DNA from 3 places in the Arthrobacter sp. ASL1 genome. Region 1 is predicted to be linked to each of the others. Evidence: riboswitches for the same ligand, from Rfam matches in the RefSeq annotation. Region 1 holds a riboswitch; each other region holds the start of a gene.
What was found. Region 1 has a riboswitch for thiamine pyrophosphate ahead of thiM (hydroxyethylthiazole kinase). Riboswitches for the same ligand answer to the same signal wherever they lie in the genome.
Positions count from the first base shown of each region.

Region 2: another riboswitch for thiamine pyrophosphate. It lies ahead of AC1MEQ_RS13785 (ECF transporter S component); the one in region 1 lies ahead of thiM (hydroxyethylthiazole kinase).
Region 3: another riboswitch for thiamine pyrophosphate. It lies ahead of thiC (phosphomethylpyrimidine synthase ThiC); the one in region 1 lies ahead of thiM (hydroxyethylthiazole kinase).

Region 1 is NZ_CM155284.1:2,320,604-2,327,212, forward strand. It holds gene AC1MEQ_RS10970 (quaternary amine ABC transporter ATP-binding protein) at 1-1,197, shown strand, start outside; gene AC1MEQ_RS10975 (ABC transporter permease) at 1,198-2,049, shown strand; gene AC1MEQ_RS10980 (glycine betaine ABC transporter substrate-binding protein) at 2,092-3,000, shown strand; gene AC1MEQ_RS10985 (aldehyde dehydrogenase family protein) at 3,098-4,528, opposite strand; TPP riboswitch at 4,606-4,707, shown strand; gene thiM (hydroxyethylthiazole kinase) at 4,699-5,520, shown strand; gene thiE (thiamine phosphate synthase) at 5,517-6,191, shown strand; gene thiD (bifunctional hydroxymethylpyrimidine kinase/phosphomethylpyrimidine kinase) at 6,188-6,609, shown strand, end outside.
Region 2 is NZ_CM155284.1:2,911,541-2,918,149, forward strand. It holds gene AC1MEQ_RS13760 (Na+/H+ antiporter subunit D) at 1-985, shown strand, start outside; gene AC1MEQ_RS13765 (Na+/H+ antiporter subunit E) at 1,111-1,653, shown strand; gene AC1MEQ_RS13770 (MrpF/PhaF family protein) at 1,650-1,916, shown strand; gene mnhG (monovalent cation/H(+) antiporter subunit G) at 1,922-2,311, shown strand; gene AC1MEQ_RS13780 (DUF4235 domain-containing protein) at 2,320-2,589, opposite strand; TPP riboswitch at 2,658-2,784, shown strand; gene AC1MEQ_RS13785 (ECF transporter S component) at 2,837-3,457, shown strand; partial or broken gene AC1MEQ_RS13790 (ABC transporter ATP-binding protein) at 3,462-5,036, shown strand; partial or broken gene AC1MEQ_RS13795 (energy-coupling factor transporter transmembrane component T family protein) at 5,154-5,891, shown strand; gene AC1MEQ_RS13800 (SH3 domain-containing protein) at 5,907-6,609, opposite strand, start outside.
Region 3 is NZ_CM155284.1:1,494,010-1,500,618, reverse strand. It holds gene AC1MEQ_RS07075 (PadR family transcriptional regulator) at 128-655, shown strand; gene AC1MEQ_RS07070 (alpha/beta fold hydrolase) at 652-1,515, shown strand; gene thiC (phosphomethylpyrimidine synthase ThiC) at 1,549-3,393, opposite strand; TPP riboswitch at 3,390-3,495, opposite strand; gene AC1MEQ_RS07060 (globin domain-containing protein) at 3,618-4,799, opposite strand; gene AC1MEQ_RS07055 (RrF2 family transcriptional regulator) at 4,886-5,323, opposite strand; gene AC1MEQ_RS07050 (hypothetical protein) at 5,343-5,825, opposite strand; gene AC1MEQ_RS07045 (phosphomannomutase/phosphoglucomutase) at 5,822-6,609, opposite strand, start outside.

The sequences.
Region 1 (6,609 bases):
GCTTCACTGGGAACCGCAGCCGTCATCGACGCGAGCTTCGACGTCAAACCCGGCGAGATCTTCGTCGTCATGGGACTTTCCGGTTCCGGCAAATCCACCCTGATCCGCATGCTCAACGGACTCTGGCCGATGACCAGCGGCTCGGTCGTCATCGGGGACACGGACATCGCCAAGATCTCCGCCAAGAAGCTGCGCAAGGTCCGCCAGAAACGCATCTCGATGGTTTTCCAGCATTTCGCACTCCTCCCGCACCGCACCGTCCTGCAGAACGCTGCGTACGCCCTGGAAATCCAGGGTGTCGGTATGGCAGAACGGACCGAACGGGCGAACAAGGTCCTGGACGTGGTCGGGCTGGAGGGCTGGGGCGACAAGTACCCCAGCCAGCTTTCCGGCGGCATGCAGCAGCGCGTCGGTCTGGCCCGCGCCCTCGCGGCCGAAACCGACATCCTGCTCATGGACGAGGCCTTCTCCGCCCTGGATCCGCTGATCCGTCGGGACATGCAGGAACAGCTGGCTGCCCTGCAGGCCGAACTCGGCAAGACCATCGTCTTCATCACGCACGACCTGAACGAGGCCATGTTCCTCGGCGACCGCATCGCCGTCATGCGTGACGGCGAGATCGTGCAGATCGGCACTCCGGATGACATCCTCACCCACCCGGCAAATGACTACGTCTCCGCCTTCGTGCGCGACGTCGACCGAACCCGGGTGCTGACCGCCGGAACCGTGATGGAGGCCCCGCGAGCCGTCGTGAACCTCACCGGCGGGGCACGCAACGCCCTGCGGACCATGCGCGAATTGCAGACGTCGGCAGCGTTCGTCCTCGATCGCCGACGCGTCTTGCTCGGGTCAGTCCGCGACCGCGAGGTCATGGCCCTGCTCGAACGCGGCGGTTCCGACCTCGAGGAGATCATCACCTCCCGCAACGCGCCGATCACCGCCGACACGGCCCTCAACGACCTCTTCGGACGCTCGGTGGAATCGCCGATCCCGCTCCCCGTTGTCGACGACGAGGGCCGCCTGATCGGTGCCATCGCGCGCGCCACCCTGCTCTCCGCCCTGGGCAACGTCCCCTCGAGCACCAGCGGCATGCCCGTTGTCTCTCCGGGCCAGACGGCCGGGAACGAGGACGGCGCATCCATCCGGGCGGACGATGTGCCCGACCAGTCAGCCGACGATGAGGGAGGTGCCCGCTAAATGGGTGACGACCTGTTCCGCATTCCCGTCGGCGATTGGGCCAAGATGGTCCTCGACTGGATCATCGAGAATCTCGGCGGTCTCTTCGACGTCATCAAGTTGTTGTTCCAGAACTTCTACGATGGGCTTGCCTACGTCTTAACCGAGCCCCCGTTCTGGGCCGTCATCATCGTCCTAGCAGCTCTGGCATGGGTGGTGAAAAGCTGGAAGCTCGGACTCGGCACGGCGATCGGCCTGCTGCTCATCTACGGAATGAGCCAATGGCAGAACGCCATGGACACGTTGGCACTGGTCCTGGTGGCCAGCATCATCGCCGTGGTCATCAGTATTCCCCTGGGTATCCTTACCGCCAAGTCCCGAGTGGCTTCGACCATCGTCAAGCCGATCCTGGACTTCCTCCAGACGATGCCGGCCTTCGTCTACCTGATTCCGGCCTTGCTCCTACTGGGCATCGGCCCCGTTCCCGGCATCGTGGCAACGATCGTCTTCGCGATGGCGCCGGGCACCCGGTTCACAGAACTGGGCATTCGCAGTGTCGACACCGAAGTTGTCGAGGCCGGGCAGGCCTTCGGCGCTTCGCCGGGACGCATCCTGCGCCAGATCCAGATCCCGCTCGCCCTGCCGACCATCATGGCGGGTATCAACCAGATCATCATGCTGTCGCTGTCAATGGTCGTCATTGCCGGCATGGTGGGGGCCGGTGCCCTGGGCGGCGAGGTCTACCAGGCCCTGACGACCCTGAACACTCCGCTCGGCGTCGAATCCGGTCTCTCAGTGGTCATCCTGGCCATCTTCCTGGACCGGATCACCGCCTCCCTCGGCCACACCAACATGCCTGCGAAAAATGCCTGACCCCTGCGCCCCGAGGACGGGGCGCGACGAAAGGAACACGGAATGAAAAAGAAACTCGCATCAGTCATGGGGATCGCCGCGGCGGCAGCCCTGGCGCTCACCGCTTGCGGCGGTGGAAGTGGCAGCGATTCTGGCGCCCCTGCCTCGCCGGACAACGGCGACAAGAAGGAACTCAAGATCGGCGTGATGGCCGGCTGGGACGAAGGTGTCGCCGTGTCCAACCTGTGGAAGCAGGTTCTGGACAAGAAGGGGTACGACGTCGAGCTCACCGGCGCCGATGTCGCTCCCATCTTCTCTGGTGTCTCCACCGGCGACCTCGACCTGACCATGGACGTCTGGCTGCCGCAGACACACAAGGACTACATGGACAAGTACGGCGACAAGATGACCGAATTGGGCACCTGGTACGACAACGCCAAGCTGACCATCGCCGTCAACAAGGACGCTCCCATCGACTCGTTGGCCGACCTGGCCAAGAACGCCGACAAATTCAACAACACGATTTACGGCATCGACCCGGGTGCCGGACTCACCAAGGCCACCGAGACCAAAGTGATCCCCCAGTACGGCCTGGAGAAGATGAAGTTCATCACTTCCTCGACCCCGGCCATGCTCACGCAGTTGAAGAAGGCCACCGACGCCGGCGAGAACGTCGTCGTCACCCTGTGGCGTCCGCACTGGGCCTATGACGAGTTCCCGATCAAGGACCTCAAGGACCCGAAGAACACACTGGGCACCGCCGAGCACATCACCGCCTACGGTGACGCAACCTTCGAGAAGGACTATCCGCAGCTGACGAAGTGGATGAAGGACTTCAAGATGGACGACGAGCACCTGTTCTCGCTGGAGAACGCCATGTTCAACGGCACCGACACGGACGACTACGCGCCCATCGTCGACAAGTGGATCTCCGAGAACCAGGAGTATGTGGACTCGCCGACCAAGGAGTAGCTGGCACCGCGGTCCGCCCGAAAACCGACCGCGATCAAGGACCCGGTACGAACCCATGGTTGGTACCGGGTCCTCGTGCGTCCGACGGGTACAGCGCTCACCCCATCGAACGCATGATCCGCCGCTTCGCCCACCCGAAGGGCGGGTAGATGGCCCGCAGGGTATCGATCATCGCGGTCTTCGAGAGCACGGGTCGTTGCTGGCTGAAGGTGTCGAACCCCGACTTGCCGTGGTAGTTCCCCAGGCCCGACGCCCCGACTCCCCCGAAGGGCAGGTCGGGCACGGCCAGGTGCATGTTGCACACGTTGTGTCCGATCCCCCCGGCGCGCACCTGGTCCTCGAAGGCGGTGTGCAACCGGGGGCGTTCGCTGAAGAGGTAGGCGGCCAGCGGGGAGGGCCGTGAGTTGACGAACCGCACCGCGTCGTCGAACCGGTCGACCCGGACAATTGGCAACACCGGCCCGAAGATCTCCTCGGTCATCACCGGGGCCGCCGGGTCGACATCCGCCAACACCGTCGGTTCGACGTAGCGGGTGGCCGGATCGCTCGAGCCGCCGGAGACCACTCGGCCCTGCTGCTGGTAGGCGGCGATCCGGGAGAAGTGTCCGGCGTTGACGATCCGCCCGTAATCGCGGCTGGACGATGGGTCCCTGCCGTAGAACGAGGCGATCACCTTCGGCAGGAACTTTTCGAGCTCTGTGGCCGCATGCTCGCCCACGGCCAGCACGTAGTCCGGGGCCACACAGGTCTGTCCGGCGTTCATGAACTTCCCGTGGGCGATCCGGCGGGCGATGGCCGCGAAGTTCCCGTCGCAGACGACGGCGGGGCTCTTCCCGCCGAGTTCAAGGGTCACCGGTGTGAGCTGCTCTGCCGCAGCGTGGGCCACGATACGCCCCACCCGCTCCCCACCGGTGTAGAAGATGTGGTCCCACTGCTGGCCCAGCAGCTCCGTCGTCGTCTCCGCGGCCCCTTCCACGACGGCGACAGCCCGGCGGTCAAGGTAGGCCGGGACCAGCCTGGCCAACAGGGCGGAGGTGGCGGGTGCGAGTTCGGAGGGTTTGAGGACCACGGTGTTCCCTGCGGCCAGCGCACCCACGAGCGGGCCGAGCAACAGCAGGACGGGGTAGTTCCACGGGGCGATGACCAGCACCATGCCCAGCGGACGGGCCTGGATGCGTGCGGTAGCCGGCTGCAGCGACACCGGTACCCGCACGTGCCGGTCGGCGACCCAATCCCCCAGGTGCAGTTGGGCGTGGTCGATCTCCGCCTTGACGCGGTCCAGTTCCGTCAGGCGTGATTCGGCGGCCGGCTTGCCCAGATCGGCCGCCAGCGCATCGCACAGTGCGTCGTCGTTTTCCTCGAGCAGCCGTTCGAGCGCCTTCAGCTGCGCGGCCCGGAACCGGCGCGGCTGGGCCAGCCGCGAGTCGGTGGCATCGCGCAGTCGCCGAGCGGCGGCAATCGGCAGCTCGGCCGGCCCCACGGGCTCCACGGGGGCGTCGGGCGGTGCGGTGCGTCGGTTCTTGGCCATGCGTACGACAGTAGCGCCCACAACAGGTGAGGCGGGTCGCCAAGTTGTCCCGTGACGGGGGCACCGGTAGGCTCGCGCTCATTGACACGGGGTGTCCGCCCAACCGGCGCGGACTGAGAAAACACCCGCCAGAACCTGATCTAGTTAGTACTAGCGGAGGGATGTCGCCCATGCCCATGCATGCGCCCACCAGCACCTACACACCGGCCGATCTGGGCCGGGCCATCGAGAAGCTGCGCACCACGGCACCGTTGGTGCAGTGCCTGACCAATGCCGTCGTCACGAACTTCACCGCCAACGTCCTGTTGGCCGTCGGGGCATCCCCGGCCATGGTGGATGTGCCCGGCGAAGCCGCGGAGTTCGCCCCGGTGGCCTCGGCCGTGCTCGTCAACCTGGGCACCCCGCACGCCGGGCAGCGCCGCGCCATGCTGCAGGCGGCGCGCAGCGCACGCAGGGCCGGGACGCCCTGGGTCCTGGACCCCGTGGCCGTCGGGGCACTGGATTTGCGGACCCGGTTCGCCGCGACGCTGCTGTCCGAACGCCCCACGGTCATCCGCGGCAACGCCTCGGAAATCCTCGCGCTGGCCGGTTCCGGCGCGGGCGGCCGCGGCGTGGACGCCATGCACGACGTCGACGCTGCCCTGGTGCCCGCCTCCCACCTGGCCGCGGCCACCCCCGCGGTCGTCGCCGTGTCCGGACCGGTGGACCTGGTCACCGATGGCACCCGCAGCGTCCGCGTCCGCGGCGGCGATGCCCTGCTCACCCGCATCACCGGTGGCGGCTGCGCCCTGGGTGCCCTCGTGGCCGCCGTCGTCGCGGCCAACGACGACGATGCCCTGCTGGGCACGGTGGCCGCCCACGCGCTCTACTCGGTGGCCGCCGAACGTGCAGCCGCCACCGCGGCCGGGCCCGGGTCCTTCGCCGTCGGGTTCCTCGACACCCTGGCCGCGATCGGTCCCGGGGACCTGGCCGCCGGGGCGGTGATCGCATGACCGCGCCGACGCCCGGGACCGGGATCTACCTCGTCGCCGACGCGGCAAGCACCGCGGGCCGGCGGTTGGCCGACATCGTGGCCGCAGCCGTCGCCTCCGGGATCGGGACCGTCCAGCTGCGCTGCAAGGACCTCTCCGCCCGCGACTTCCTGGCCGAGGTCGCGGCCTGCGCCTCCCACACCGCTGGCCGGGCACTGCTGCTCGTCAACGACCGGGTCGACGTCTACCTGGCGGCCCGCGCGGCCGGGATCGACGTCGGTGGTGTCCACATCGGGCAGCATGACCTGCCCGCCGGCAGCGTCCGGGGCCTCATCGGCGCGGACGCGGTGCTCGGCCTGAGTGCCAGCACGCCGGCGCACTTCGCCGCCGTGGCTGCCCTGCCCGCCGGGACCGTGGACTACCTGGGCACCGGGGCCGTGCGCCCCACCCCCACCAAGAAGGACCACCCCACCCCGCTCGGCTTCGACGGCTTGGCCGAACTGGTCGCCCAGGCACCCCTGCCGTGCGTGGCCATCGGCGGATTGGGCCATGGCGACGCCGCAAGTGTCCACGCCGCGGGAGCCGCGGGGATGGCCGTGGTCCGGGCGATCTGTGCCGCGGACGACCCCGGCGCCGCCGCTGCCTCGCTGTACGCCGAATGGGCCGGCGCCACGCGGGAGGGAGCCCGATGACCCGGACACACATCCCCAACGTCCTCTCGATCGCCGGTTCGGACCCCTCGGGCGGGGCCGGCATCCAGGCCGACCTGAAATCGATCGCCGCCTGCGGTGGCTACGGCATGGCCGCCATCACCGCGCTGACCGCGCAGAACACCCTGGGCGTCACCGGTGTCCACACCCCGCCGGCGGCATTCCTGACCCAACAGCTCCAGGCGATCTCCTCGGACATCCGCATCGATGCGGTGAAGATCGGCATGCTGGCCACCACCGACGTCATCGAGGCGGTCACCGCCTGGCTGGGCACCCGGCCAGGCACCGCCGTCGTGATGGATCCGGTACTGGTGGCCACCTCCGGCGACCGGCTCCTGGAGCACGACGCCGAGGCCGCCCTGCGTCGGCTGCTGCCCCTGGCCGATGTCCTCACCCCGAA
Region 2 (6,609 bases), 590 kb from region 1:
GGTGTTGCACGTGATGCTGCTGGTCGCCTTCGGCGTCAAGGCAGCAGTCTTCCCGCTGTCCTTCTGGCTGCCCGACTCCTACCCCACGGCGCCGGCCCCGGTCACCGCGGTGTTCGCCGGGCTGCTGACCAAGGTCGGCGTCTACGCGATGATCCGCACCGAGACCCTGCTCTTCCCGGGCGACCGGCTCAACGGGGCCTTGATGGTGGTGGCCCTGCTGACCATGCTCGTCGGGATCCTCGGTGCTCTGGCGCAGGCGGACTTCAAGCGGATGCTCTCCTTCACGCTGACCAGCCACATTGGCTACATGGTCTTCGGCCTGGCCACGGGCAGCGCTGTAGCACTCGCTGCGACCGTCTACTACGTCGCCCACCACATCATCGTGCAGACCTCGCTGTTCCTCGTCGCCGGGCTCATGGAACGCCGGGGCGGCACCACCAACGTGGACCGGCTCGGGTCCCTGGCCAAACTCTCCCCGGTGCTGGCAGTCCTGTTCTTCGTCCCGGCCATGAACCTGGCCGGCATCCCGCCGTTCTCCGGCTTCCTGGGCAAGCTCGGGCTGCTGCGCGGCGGCGTCGACCTCGGCACCCCCCTGGCCTGGGCCCTGCTCGCCGGGGCACTGGTCACCTCGCTGCTGACCCTGCTGGCCGTGGCCCGTGTCTGGAACCGCGCCTTCTGGCGTCGCGCGGACGACGCGGAGGACCCGGATCCGATCCTGCTCATCACCGCCGACGGCGGAACGCACCCTGCCACGGGTGAGACCGCCACGATCACCCCGACCCGCCGTGCCGGCCGGGGGGAGGGTGACCTGCTCCCGCGGACCATGGTCTACTCGACCGGGGCCCTGGTGCTGCTCGGGGTCTCGCTGACGGTCTTCGCCGGCCCCCTGTTCGACCTGGCCGACCAGTCAGCCCAGCAGATGATGGAACGCACGCCGTATATCGACGCCGTTTTGGGCGGCACGAATGCCGGGGGCGGATCATGAGCCCGCACCGGCACCACCTGCGCCCGGCACGGCCCTCCGAGCTGCTCACCGGTGCCCGGGGCGCCCGCGCCAGGGCACGGCGGCGACGCGCACGGTTCCTGATCGAGCTGCCGCTGACGGTCTGGATGGTGGTGGTCTGGGGAGCCCTCTGGCAGGACTTCAGCCCGGGCAACCTGGTCTTCGGATTCGTCATCTCGCTGGCCGTCGTCGCGACGTTCAAGCTGCCCCCGGTCGAGCTCAGCGGACGGTTCAACGTCTGGCAGGCAGGGCTGTTCGCCCTGCGGTTCATGTGGCAGGTCGTCAAGGCCAGCATCCACGTCGCGATGGTGGCAGTCTTCCGCGGACCGACGGTCCGCAACGCCGTCGTGGGCATCCGCATGCGCAGCCACGAGGACCTCATGGCCACCGCGCTGGGCCACGTGCTGACCCTCATCCCCGGCTCCTTCGTCGTCGAGGTCGACCGGACCACCTCGACCCTCTACCTCCACGTTCTGGACATCAACGACGAGGCGCAGGCCGAAACATTCCGACGAGAGGTGCGCGACATCGAGGCGGCGCTGATCCGCGTCATGGGCAATCGTGAGGACTTGGCGGCACTGCGCGCCGAGGATCCCGCGGGCCCGGATGCCGCGCAGCCGCAGGGTCCGCAGAGGGAAGGGAAACCATGATCATCATTGCCGCCTGGATTTCCGGGATCGCGCTGGCCATCGGTGGCGTCATGGCCCTCATCCGCCTGGCCCGCGGCCCCTCGATCCTGGACCGGACCCTGGCGCTGGACGTCCTGCTGATCATCATCATGTGCGGGCTCTGCCTCGACATGGCCGTGAACCGGCACCTGAACCACATCGTGTTCATCGTCGTCGGCTGCCTGGTGGCCTTCATCGGCTCGGTGACCATAGCCCGCTACGTCACGGATCGGAGGACCCCTTGATCGTCATGGCCCTGGTCGACGGCGGAACGGCCGACACCGTGCTGGACTGGATCACCGCCGTCTGCATGATCGGCGGCGCCCTGATGTCCGTTGCCGCGGGGATCGGCCTGCTGCGCTTCCCCGACCTGTTCTCCCGCATGCACGCCGCCACGAAACCACAGGTGCTTGGGTTGTTCCTGCTGCTGCTCGCCGTTGCCCTGCAGATCAGGGCGTGGGCTGCCGTGCCCGTGCTGCTGCTCGCGTGGTTGTTCCAGCTGCTCACCGCCCCGGTCACCGCACATATGGTGGGGCGCGCCGCGTACCGGACAAAGCACCTTAAACCAGACACGCTGGTCCTCGATGACCTCAATGAAGTGGTCTCCGAGGCCCAGCGCCGTCTGGACGAACGGGGGTAGCGGTCTCGCTACACCTCGTCCATGTTGTCGACGAAACGGGCGATCGCCTGCTGCGTGCCACGGTTGGTCAGCACCTGGATCACGGCGGCCACGACGGATGAGAGCACCGCGAAGCCCAAGGCATGACGCAGGGTGGCCTCGGCTTGGGCGTCCTTGTCCTTCGCCTTCGGGGGCGTCTCCCCGGTGATCGCCGACCACACGACGTCAACGAGCTTGCGCCCGGCGAAACCGGCGCCGATCGACACCACCACGCCGACGATCTTTAGTAATGCGTTCACGAACGATTCTCCCGTCGGTAGGTGATTACCCTCCCAGCATAACGCGCTGTAGACTGGCCCCACTGAATCACCTACGACAGGGGAGCGTCGCCGACCGGCCATGGCCGGATCCGAGGACGCTGAGAGTGCGGATTGCCGCAGACCCTCGAACCTGCTCCGGCTCGTACCGGCGAAGGGAGTCGAGAATCTCAGGATGCGCGGGTCCCGCGTTGTCCTCCCCTCCTTGAACACCAAGGAGGAAAACCTCATGAGCAGCACCTTCACGGCGGCTCCGTCCGTCCGCTACACCTGGCGCGTCGTCGACATCGTCGTCGCATCCGTCATCGCCGTTGCCTCCGGCGTCATCTTCTGGGCCTGGAACACGACCCACCACCTGCTCGACTTCCTCTTCCTCGCTTTCCCGCCGTCGTCGGCACTGTTGGCGGGGATGTGGCTCTTCCCTGCGGTGCTGGGCGCGCTCATCATCCGCAAACCCGGCGCTGCCCTGTTCTGCGAGATGGTGGCCGCCGTGGTCTCCTCGCTGCTGGGTTCCGAATACGGGTGGACGGTCTGGGTCTCCGGCCTGGTCCAGGGCCTGGGCGCCGAACTGGTGGTCGCCCTGTTCCTCTACCGGCACTGGTCCCTTCCGGTATCCCTGTTGGCCGGGCTGCTGACCGGCGTCTTCGGCGGCGTCAACGACGCCTACGTTTTCGCCTGGTTCCCCGACTACACGACGACGATGAAGTTCGCCTACGTCGTCTGCATGGCCGTGTCCGGCCTGGTCATCGCCGGGCTGGGTAGCTGGGCGCTCACCCGTGCGCTGTCGCGTACCGGTGCGCTCTCGGCGTTGGCGTCGCGGCGGGCGGCGCAGGAGCGGACCTTCGGTTGATCCGATGAGCCGCCACCTGCCCACACCTTCCCGGGCTCCCGCCCGATTCCAGGACGACGGGCACGATGCGGTCCGCCCCGCGGCCGTCAGCGCCCGCGGCTGGGGCTGGCAGCATGCCGGGCGAGACAAGCCCGCCCTCAGGGGACTGGACCTGGACATTGCCGCGGGCGAACGGGTGCTGCTGGTCGGACCCTCCGGGGCCGGGAAATCCACGCTGCTCCACGCTCTCGCGGGTGTGCTGCAGGACGATGGGGACAACGCCTCGGCCGGCCAGCTGCTCATCGACGGCCGGCCGGCCGACGCAGCGGCGACCCGCACCGGACTCATGCAACAGGATCCCGAGACCCAGGTCGTCCAGGCCCGGGTCGGCGACGATGTGGCGTTCGGCGCGGAGAACCTCTGCGTCCCGCCCGCGGACATCTGGCCGCGGGTTTCCGCGAGCCTGCGGTCGGTCGGCCTCGACCTGCCGCTGGACCACCCCACCTCCGCGCTGTCCGGCGGACAGAAGCAACGCCTCGCGTTGGCCGGGATCCTCGCGATGCGCCCGGGGCTCGTATTGCTGGATGAACCCACGGCGAATCTGGACCCCGGCGGGGTCATCGAGGTCCGTGACGCCGTCGTGGAGTCCGTGGCGCGCAGCGGCGCGACGATGGTCATCGTCGAGCACCGGCTGGCGGCCTGGGCCGACGCCGTGGACCGGGTCATCGTCCTGGAGCCGGGAGGAGGAGTGGTGTGCCAGGGGCGTCCGGCCGACATGTTCGCCCCCGGCCCCGTCCGCGACCGGCTCATCCGGGCCGGGATCTGGGTCCCCGGCCACACCCCGCAACTGGACCGCCGCGAACCGGCCACGGCAGCGGGCCCGGGACTGCTGCGCGCGCGGCGCCTCGCGGTCGCCCGGACCCCGCGCACCGTTCCCGCGGTATCGGGTGTCGACCTGGAAGTGGTTGCCGGGCAGGCGTTGTGCATCACCGGGTCCAACGGGTCGGGCAAATCGACGCTGGCGCTGACCCTGGGCGGATTGCTGCCCGAACGCTCCGGAGAAGTGGAGGCCCTTCCGGCACTGTGGGGGGCGGAAGCCCCTGCCGGGGCCAACGGCGACGGCCCCCCGGGGCGTCCGTACCTCTGGCGTGCCGGTGAACTGGTCGCCCGCATCGGAACCGTCTTCCAGGAACCCGAACACCAGTTCGTGACCGCCAGTGTGCGCGACGAGCTCGCCTATGGCCCCCGGCACGCCCGACGCCCGGGCGGCAGGGAACGCCTGTACGACGACGAGGAAATCGAGCTGCGCGTGGAGGGCCTGCTCGACCGGCTGGGCTTGCGGGAGCTGCAGGACGCCAACCCGTTCACCCTTTCGGGAGGGGAAAAACGCCGGCTGTCGGTGGCCACCGTGCTGGCGGCCCGACCCCGTCTGTTGATCCTCGACGAACCCACCTTCGGGCAGGATGCCCTCACCTGGCGTGAACTCGCGCTGCTGCTGCGCGAAGAGCTCGACGACGGGGTCGCCATCATCGCCGTCACCCACGATACCGATTTCGCCACCGCGTTGGGGGCAACGACCTACCCGGTGGACTCCGCCCCGTTGCCGGACCAGGGGCCCCGCCTACCGGAGCCCGCTGTGCTGGAGCGCGGGGGCGGGACACCGGGAATCGAACCCGATGCCCCAGCCCGGGCCAGCTTCTTCGGCAGGTGCAACCCGCTGGCCAAGCTGGCGGCCGTCGTCCTGGCGACGACACCGCTGATCGCCTCGCTGGACCTGGTGAGTTCGAGCCTGGTCGCCGTGGCCAGCGTGCTGTTCCTGCCCTTGGCGGGGATCAAGCCGTTGCGCTTCCTCATCCGGGCCTGGCCGTTGCTGGTGGCCGGGCTCTTCGCCGCCTGGGGGACCGCCCTGGTGGGCAACGACACCGGTGCGGTGCTGCTGGACCTGGGCGTGGCCACCATCAGCGAGGGATCGTTGGCCTCCGGTCTGGCCACGGGCCTGCGCGTGTTCGCCGTGGCCGTGCCGGCGGTCATCGTCCTATCGAGCACCGACCCGACCGATCTGGCCAATGCGTTGGCCCAGCAGGCCAGGTTGCCGCATCGATTCGTGTTGGGGGCCCTGGCCGGGATGCGGTTGATCGGGTTGCTGGCCGAGGAATGGACGACGCTGGGCATGGCCCGCCGGGCCCGGGGCGTCGGATCCCAGGGCGGGGCCGTGCAGCGGCTGAAGGCCAACGCCGGCCAGAGCCTGGGGCTGATGGTCCAGGCCATCCGCCGTGCCTCGCGTCTGGCGGTCACGATGGAGGCCAAGGGATTCGGGGGCCGGCAGCGCACGTGGGCCCGGACCGCCAGCTTCGCCTGGCGGGACGCGGGGCTCATCAGCGCGGGCCTCGCGCTCGGAACTGGGGCCGCCGTCGCCGCGCTGGCGGCCGGGGCCTGGAACCTCGTCTGGGCGTGAGCCGGGGGCGCCGACTCAGCGCATGTACTCGAAATGCCACGCCTCGGCATAGGGCGAGCCCTGCTCGTACACCTTGTGGTGCACCCACCCGAACCTCTTCGAGTAGGCCTTGAGCCAGATGTGGTATTTGCCGCCGAAACCGTAGTCGCGCGTCTCGGGGAAGTCGATCGCCAGGCCCCACCCGTGGTTCGACGTGCCCGGTTGGGCAGCGATCATCCGGCCCAGCTCGCGGTACAGGTATTCCTGGGTGCCCCGCGTGCGGTAGGTCAGGTCGATCTCGAGGTTGCGCCCGAACTTCTTCCTGAACGCCTTGTTCATTTTGGTCAGGTCGCCCAGTGCCGGCCCCGCGATCAGGTTCTGCCCCGGGTCCCAGGAGATCGCGACGAGGTTCGAGGACGCGAGCCGGCCATTGGCCATGCGGCGGATCTGTGCCGCCGTCGTGCGCCGGGACCACCTGCCCGTCCGCGGCTGGCTGCGCCGCAGCGTGCTCGCCCGAACCCAGCCGGTGGCGCCCGCGGTGCGCACGCAATACCAGCCCCTGGGGGTGGCGTGTGCCTTCTCCATCCGGGTGTCCCGCCAGGCGACGGTCCCGGCAGGGAGGTCACCGATCATGACCGCGCCGTTGGCGAGGTAGGACAGGTCCGAGCCGTTGGCCGAGAAATAGTACCTGGCGGTGGTGGGCAGGCCGTTGCGCGTGGAGGTGTAGGCCGGTTCCTTC
Region 3 (6,609 bases), 830 kb from region 1:
AACCTTGGATTCGGATGGGCTCCCCGCCGTCGTGCGTGGTGGAACTCATGCCCGGTGACGGCGGCGGCCGGTCCACACGCCGGGGCCATGGGCGACTTTTCACCTAGGAGACTGGCATGATGGTGGCATGATCCTCGCGCGCTTGATCCTCGGGCTGCTCAGCCTCTCGCCGATGACCGGCTACGACCTGAAGAAGCACTTCGACTCGAGCATCAACCACTTCTGGAATGCCGACAAGGCACAGATCTACCGCACACTGGCCCAGCTGGTTTCCGACGAGCTGGCGACCGTGCAGACCGTCCCGCAGGAGAACTACCCCGCCCGGCAGGAACACCACATCACGGCCGCCGGACGCTCCGTCCTGCAGGAGTGGCTGGTCGGCGGGCTGGACCGCCAGCCGGCGCGCGAGCCGTTCCTGGGGCGCATCTTCTTCTCCGGCGGGCTGGCCCGCGATGAGGTGGTGGGCCTGCTGGCCGCCCGCCGCGCGGAGACCCGGGAGCTGCGCGACTCCTACCGGGCGCTGCGGGCCGACCTCGACGCCGCGGCGCTGACCGACCGCCGCGGCTACCTGATGGCCGCCACCCTGGACCACGGCATCGCGCACGTCGACGCGGAACTGTCCTGGCTCGACACCGTCGAAGGGAACCTGCCATGAGCGAGCGCCCCGCCACCCGCGCCGATGCGGCCGGCACCGCCGGCCCCGCCGGACGGCTGGACCCGGCCGGCTACCCGGAGATCCACCGTCCGTTGCGCGCCCGCGCCGACGGCAAGCCGGCCCAGACGCTGGTCTTCCTGCACGGGGGCAACGTCGCCAACTGGATGTGGGATCCGCAGGTCAAGGCGTTCCCCGCCTACCAGGTCTTCACCCCGCATCTGCCCGGCTTCGGCGCGCGGGCCGAGGAGGACTGGAGCGGGCTGGACAGCGCCGCCGACGACGTTGCCGCGTTCATCGCCGAGGAGGTCGAGGACAGCCGGGTCCACCTGGTGGGCCTCTCGCTGGGCGCGGTCATCGGGCTGCGGGCGCTGGCCCGGCACCCCGAGTTGTTCGCCAGCGCGCTGTTCTCCGGGGCGGGCATCCGCCCGGTCGGCGCCGCCGCCCGGATCTCGGCGGCCAGCCAGCTGCGCTTCGGCGACGCCGAGTGGTTCTGGAAGGTCCAGGCCGGGGCGTTCGGGATCCCCGCGACCTCCCGCAGGATCTACTCCGACCACGGCCTGAGCCTGCGCCCGGAGAACATGAAGGCCATGATGGCGGAGGTCTATGCCGGCGGTCTGCCCGAGGGATTGGGGGACTTCGCCGGTCGCCTGCTGATGGTGGCCGGAGCCCGGGAGCCAGCGGTGGTTCGCAAGGGATTCGCCGATGTGGCCGCGGTGCGCCCGGACACCGAATTCCGCATCGCTCCGGGCATGCACCACCAGTGGAGCATCGAGGACCCGCTGTTCTTCAACGCCATGGTCCGCGCCTGGATCGAACGCGGCGAGGCGCATCCCCGGCTGGAACGGGTCCCCGGGCTCTAGCGGCACGCCGCAAGTGCCCGGGAACCCGGCTCATCAACCGGCCGTGGGACCGACGGGGATCGTGGCCTGCAGGTAGACGCTGGAGCCGGCCGCAGCGAATTCACGGCTCTTGGCCTCCATCCCCGCGGCGATGCCGTCGGCCAGTTCGCGTTGCCGCGCCGCCCCGCCGAACTCGTCGCGGATGTCCTGCGAGATGCGCATGGAGCAGAACTTCGGCCCGCACATCGAGCAGAAATGCGCCGTTTTCGCCGGTTCGGCCGGCAGCGTCTCGTCGTGGAACGCTTGGGCGGTGGCCGGATCGAGCCCTAGGGCGAACTGGTCGTTCCAGCGGAACTCGAACCGCGCCCTCGACAGGGCGTCGTCCCGCGCCGTCGCCCCGGGGTGGCCCTTGGCGACGTCGGCTGCATGCGCGGCGATCTTGTAGGTGATCACCCCGGTCTTCACGTCGTCCTTGTCCGGCAGCCCCAAATGCTCCTTGGGGGTGACATAGCAGAGCATCGCCGTGCCGTACCGGGCGATCTCGGTGGCCCCAATCGCGCTGGTGATGTGGTCGTAGCCCGGGGCCGTGTCGGTGACCAGCGGGCCCAGCGTATAGAACGGGGCGCCGTCGCACAGCTCCTGTTGGCGTTCGACGTTCTCGCGGACCAGGTGCAGCGGGATGTGGCCGGGACCCTCCACCATCACCTGGACGTCGAATTCCCTGGCCCGCTTCGTCAGCTCGGCCAGCGTGTCCAGCTCGGCGAACTGCGCCGCGTCGTTGGCATCGGCGAGCGAGCCGGGCCGCAGGCCGTCGCCGAGCGAGAACGCCACGTCGTAGCGGGCGAAGATCTCGCACAGCTCGTCGTAGTGCGTGTAGAGGAAGTTCTCCTGGTGGTGGGCCAGGCACCAGCCGGCCATGATCGAACCTCCCCGCGAGACGATGCCGGTCACCCGGTCGGCCGTCAGCGGCACATGGCGCAACAGGACGCCGGCGTGGATGGTCATGTAATCCACCCCCTGTTCGCACTGCTCGATCACGGTGTCGCGGAAGATCTCCCACGTCAGCTTCGCGGCGTCGCCGTCGACCTTCTCGAGCGCCTGGTAGATCGGCACGGTGCCGATCGGCACGGGCGAGTTGCGGATCAGCCATTCGCGGGTGGTGTGGATGTCGTCGCCGGTGGAGAGGTCCATGACCGTGTCGGCACCCCATTTCGTGGCCCAGGTCAGCTTCTCGACCTCCTCGGCGATGGAGGAGGTCACCGCCGAGTTGCCGATGTTGGCGTTGATCTTCACCAGGAACGCCTTGCCGATGATCATCGGCTCGGACTCCGGATGGTTGATGTTCACCGGGATGATGGCCCGGCCGGCGGCCAGCTCGCTGCGCACCAGCTCCGCGTCGCACCCCTCGCGCAGTGCCACGTAGCGCATCTCGGGGGTGATGGTGCCGTGGCGGGCGTAATGCATCTGGGTGACCGTGCGGCCCTCAAGGGACCGGCGGGGGACCGGCGTGGCACCACTCCATTCGGCCGAGGCCGCGCCCCGGCGCACCGCCGAACGGCCGTCGTCGTGCAGGTTCCGTCGCCGGCCGTCATACTCCAAGGTGTCGGACCGGGCGGCGATCCAGGCGGTGCGGGGCCGCGGCAGTCCGGCGGTCGGCTCTGATCCGGGCCCGGCGGTCCGGTAGGCCAGGTGCGGGTCGTTGGTGGTGCCGTCGGGGGAGTCGGCCAGCGAGATCGCGGTGACCGGGACGCGCAGTCCGTGGTCGGGATCCTCGATCCAGTGCAGCCGGTGCTGCGGATGCTGCTCCCAAGTCGTGGGTGTTTCGTCCCCGCCCCCTGGTGTGCTGGTCCCCGCGGGGTCGGACGGACAGGTGGTGGGTGTTTCCAGGGAATAGCTCATTCGAGCCCTCAACTTCCTACGCCGGCATGACCCGGACAGGTTCGACGGTCCCGAGCGGTCAGCTCGATCTCAGCCCCTCCTGGGGCACCCGTGTGGACCCTGCGAGCGTAGCGGAACGGCCCGCGACCTGGCTAATCCAGGTCGCGGGCCATGTCGCTGCGGAGTTCCCCCCGGCGCGGCCCCTCCCCAGGAGGCCCCGCCGTCGTACTCCGCAGTTTGTGGGCTCAGGCGGCGAGCCAGAGGTCGGGTCCGAAGACCTCGTAGTGGATGTTCATTGCGGGGATGCCGGCGGCGATCGCCTGGCTGCGGACGGCGCGCATGAACGGCAGCGGACCGCACAGGTACATCCGGGCGTCGGCGGGCAGTTCGACGCCGGTGAGGTCCATGAAGCCCTCGGCGGCCAGGGTGTCCTCCGACTTGGTGCTGGCGTCCTCGAGCCACAGCTTCAGCTCGGCGTTGGGCAGTGCGTCCACGGCGGAGCGCATCTGGTCCTTCAGCGCCCAGTTGTCCTCCCGTTGTTCGGCGTGCAGGACCAGGACCTGGCGCTCGGATTCGAGCTCGGCCAATGCCTGCAGGGCCGAGGCGCTGGGCGTGCAGCCGATGCCCGCAGTGGCGATGATGATCGGCGCGCCCTCCATGTCCAGGGTGATGTCGCCGTAGGGGTTCGACAACTCCACGACGTCGCCGACCTGCAGGTTGGCGTGCATGAACGGCGAGACCTCCCCGCCGGTGTCGAGCTTGGTGGTCAGCACGCGTTCGGTGGTGGAGGAGACGGCATCGGAGAGCGAATACTGGCGGACCTGGCGCAGCCCGTCGGCCAGCGGCAGGCGGATGCTCACGAACTGGCCGGCCTTGGCCACGGAGACTGCGGTGGCGTCGCCCGGGACGAAGCGGAAGGTGACGCAGTCGGTGCCCACGGATTCGCGGCTGGCCAGGCGCCAGGGGGCATAGACGCGGTCGTTGGCCTGCTCCGCGTAGAGTCCCGTCTCGATCTTGACCAGGGCGTCGGCCATCAGCCAGTAGACCTCGGTCCAGGCGGCGACGACCTCGTCGGTGGCGGCATCGCCCAGGTCCTCGGCGATGGCCGCGAAGAGGTGCTCGAAGACGATCTGGTACTGCTCGGGCTGGATGCCCAGGGAGGTGTGCCTGTGGGCGATGCGGGCCAGGATCGACTCGGGCAGCGTCTCGGGGTGCTGGACCAGGTGGGTGGCGAAGGCGGCGATGCTGCCGGCCAGGGCCTTTTGCTGGGCCCCGTTCTGCTGGTTGGCGCGGCTGAACATCCCGTCCAGGAGTTCGGGACGGGCGGCGAACATGCCGGAGTAGAACTTCTTGGTGATCTCGCCGATCCGTTCCCCGATGACGGGCAGGGTGGCTTCGATGACGGGGCGTGACGTTTCTGAGAGCATTAGATCTCCTGAAGTCGATTACTTGCGTCGGAACGGCAAGTATTATGAGACATTTCTACACCCTGTAGAAGTCGGGTGCAAATCGGTTACGGAAAAGTCGGCAGGGGCAGCCGCGTCAACGCCGGGGAGGCCGAGAGCTCTCGCACGGTGGTGTGGTCGAGCTCATCGTAGAAGGCGTCGCGGGCGCGGGCGAAGGCGCTGCGCAGCCGGCAGCCGGCGATGAGCGGACAAGCCGATCCGTCGGCCCGCGTGCAGTCGACGACGTCGGGCTGTTCATCCAGCGAGCGCAGGATGGACCCCGGGCGCGCGTCCAGCCCCGTCGTGCTGATCCGTACCCCGCCGGCCCGGCCACGTTGGACATCGACGTGTCCGAGCTGGCCGAGCCGCAGCACCGCCTTGCTGACCTGGTTGTAGGGGATGTCGATCGACACCGCGATCTCCCGGGTGGTCAGCTGGTGCCCGGGCCGGGCCGCCAGGATCATGAGGATGCGCAGGCAGACGTCCGAGAAGGCGTTGATCCTCATCGGGGACGGCGGGTGGGCATCAGGCCCAGATCTGCAATTCGCCCGGTTCCGGCGTGGGCTCGTCGAACGTCCACTCGCCCCCCTCTTCGGCCGGCGGCGTGTAGGGCTGGATCACGGCGACGGCGCCGCCGAGGCTGTGCTCGGCCATGGCGTGTACGGCGTCGCGGTCCTCCTGCATCAAGGTGACGTCGGAGACCAGCGCGACGGCGGTGAACTGGTCGCGCTGCCCGGTCAGCAGCGTCACCAGGTCCTCCATCATCGCCTCGGCGTCGATGTCGGCTTCCGGGTCCTGCTCCTCCTCGGGCGGCTGGACGGCGAGCAGGCGCAGTTCGCCCTCCTCCTCGGCGTCGGGCTCCAGCCCGATGGCAAACGGCAGGAAGACGCCGTTGGTCTCCAGCTGCTCGCGGGCGACACCCAGGGCGGTGCCGAGGACCTTGTTCAGGTCCTGGTGGGCGGCGTCGCCGAGTTCGGCCAGCCGGTTCTCCGTGGTGTTCTCGCTCATGCTGTGCTCCTGACGATGGTGAGGACGGCGTCGCGGACGCGTTCCATGGTCGTGGTGTCGACGGCTTCCCCGTTGTAGCGCAGGAAGGGTTCGGTGTTGGACGGACGCAGGTTGAACCAGAACGACCCGTCCGTCGCGGTCACGGTGGTCCCATCCAGCGTACCGACCACGGTGTCCTGCGTCGAAAATTCGCGCAGCACGCGGGCGACGGCGGCATCCTTGTCGGAAACCTCGGAGTTGATCTCCCCGGAGGAGAAGTAGGGCTCGTACTCCTCGGCCAGCTCGCCCAGCGGCCGCTCCTGGGAGCCCAGGGCGGCCAGCACGTGCATGGCGGCCAGCATACCGGTATCGGCGTTGAAGAAGTCCCGGAAGTAGTAGTGGGCGCTGTGCTCGCCGCCGAAGACGGCACCCTCGGCGGCCATGACGGCCTTGATGAACGAGTGCCCCACCCGCGTGACCACCGGCCGGCCGCCGTCGTGCTCCACCAGCTCGGGGACGGCGCGGGAGGTGATGAGGTTGTGGATGATGACCGGGGTGTCCTCCCCGGCGGCCTGGGCGCGGGCGATCTCGCGGCGGGCGACCAGGGCGGTGATCGCCGAGGGGGAGACCGGTGCCCCGGTCTCGTCGATGACGAAGCAGCGGTCGGCATCCCCGTCGAAGGCCAGGCCGATGTCGGCCCCGTGTTCGACGACGGCGGCCTGCAGGTCCCTGAGGTTCTCCGGCTCCAGCGGGTTGGCCGGGTGGTTGGGGAAGGTGCCGTCCAGCTCGAAGTACAGCGGCACGA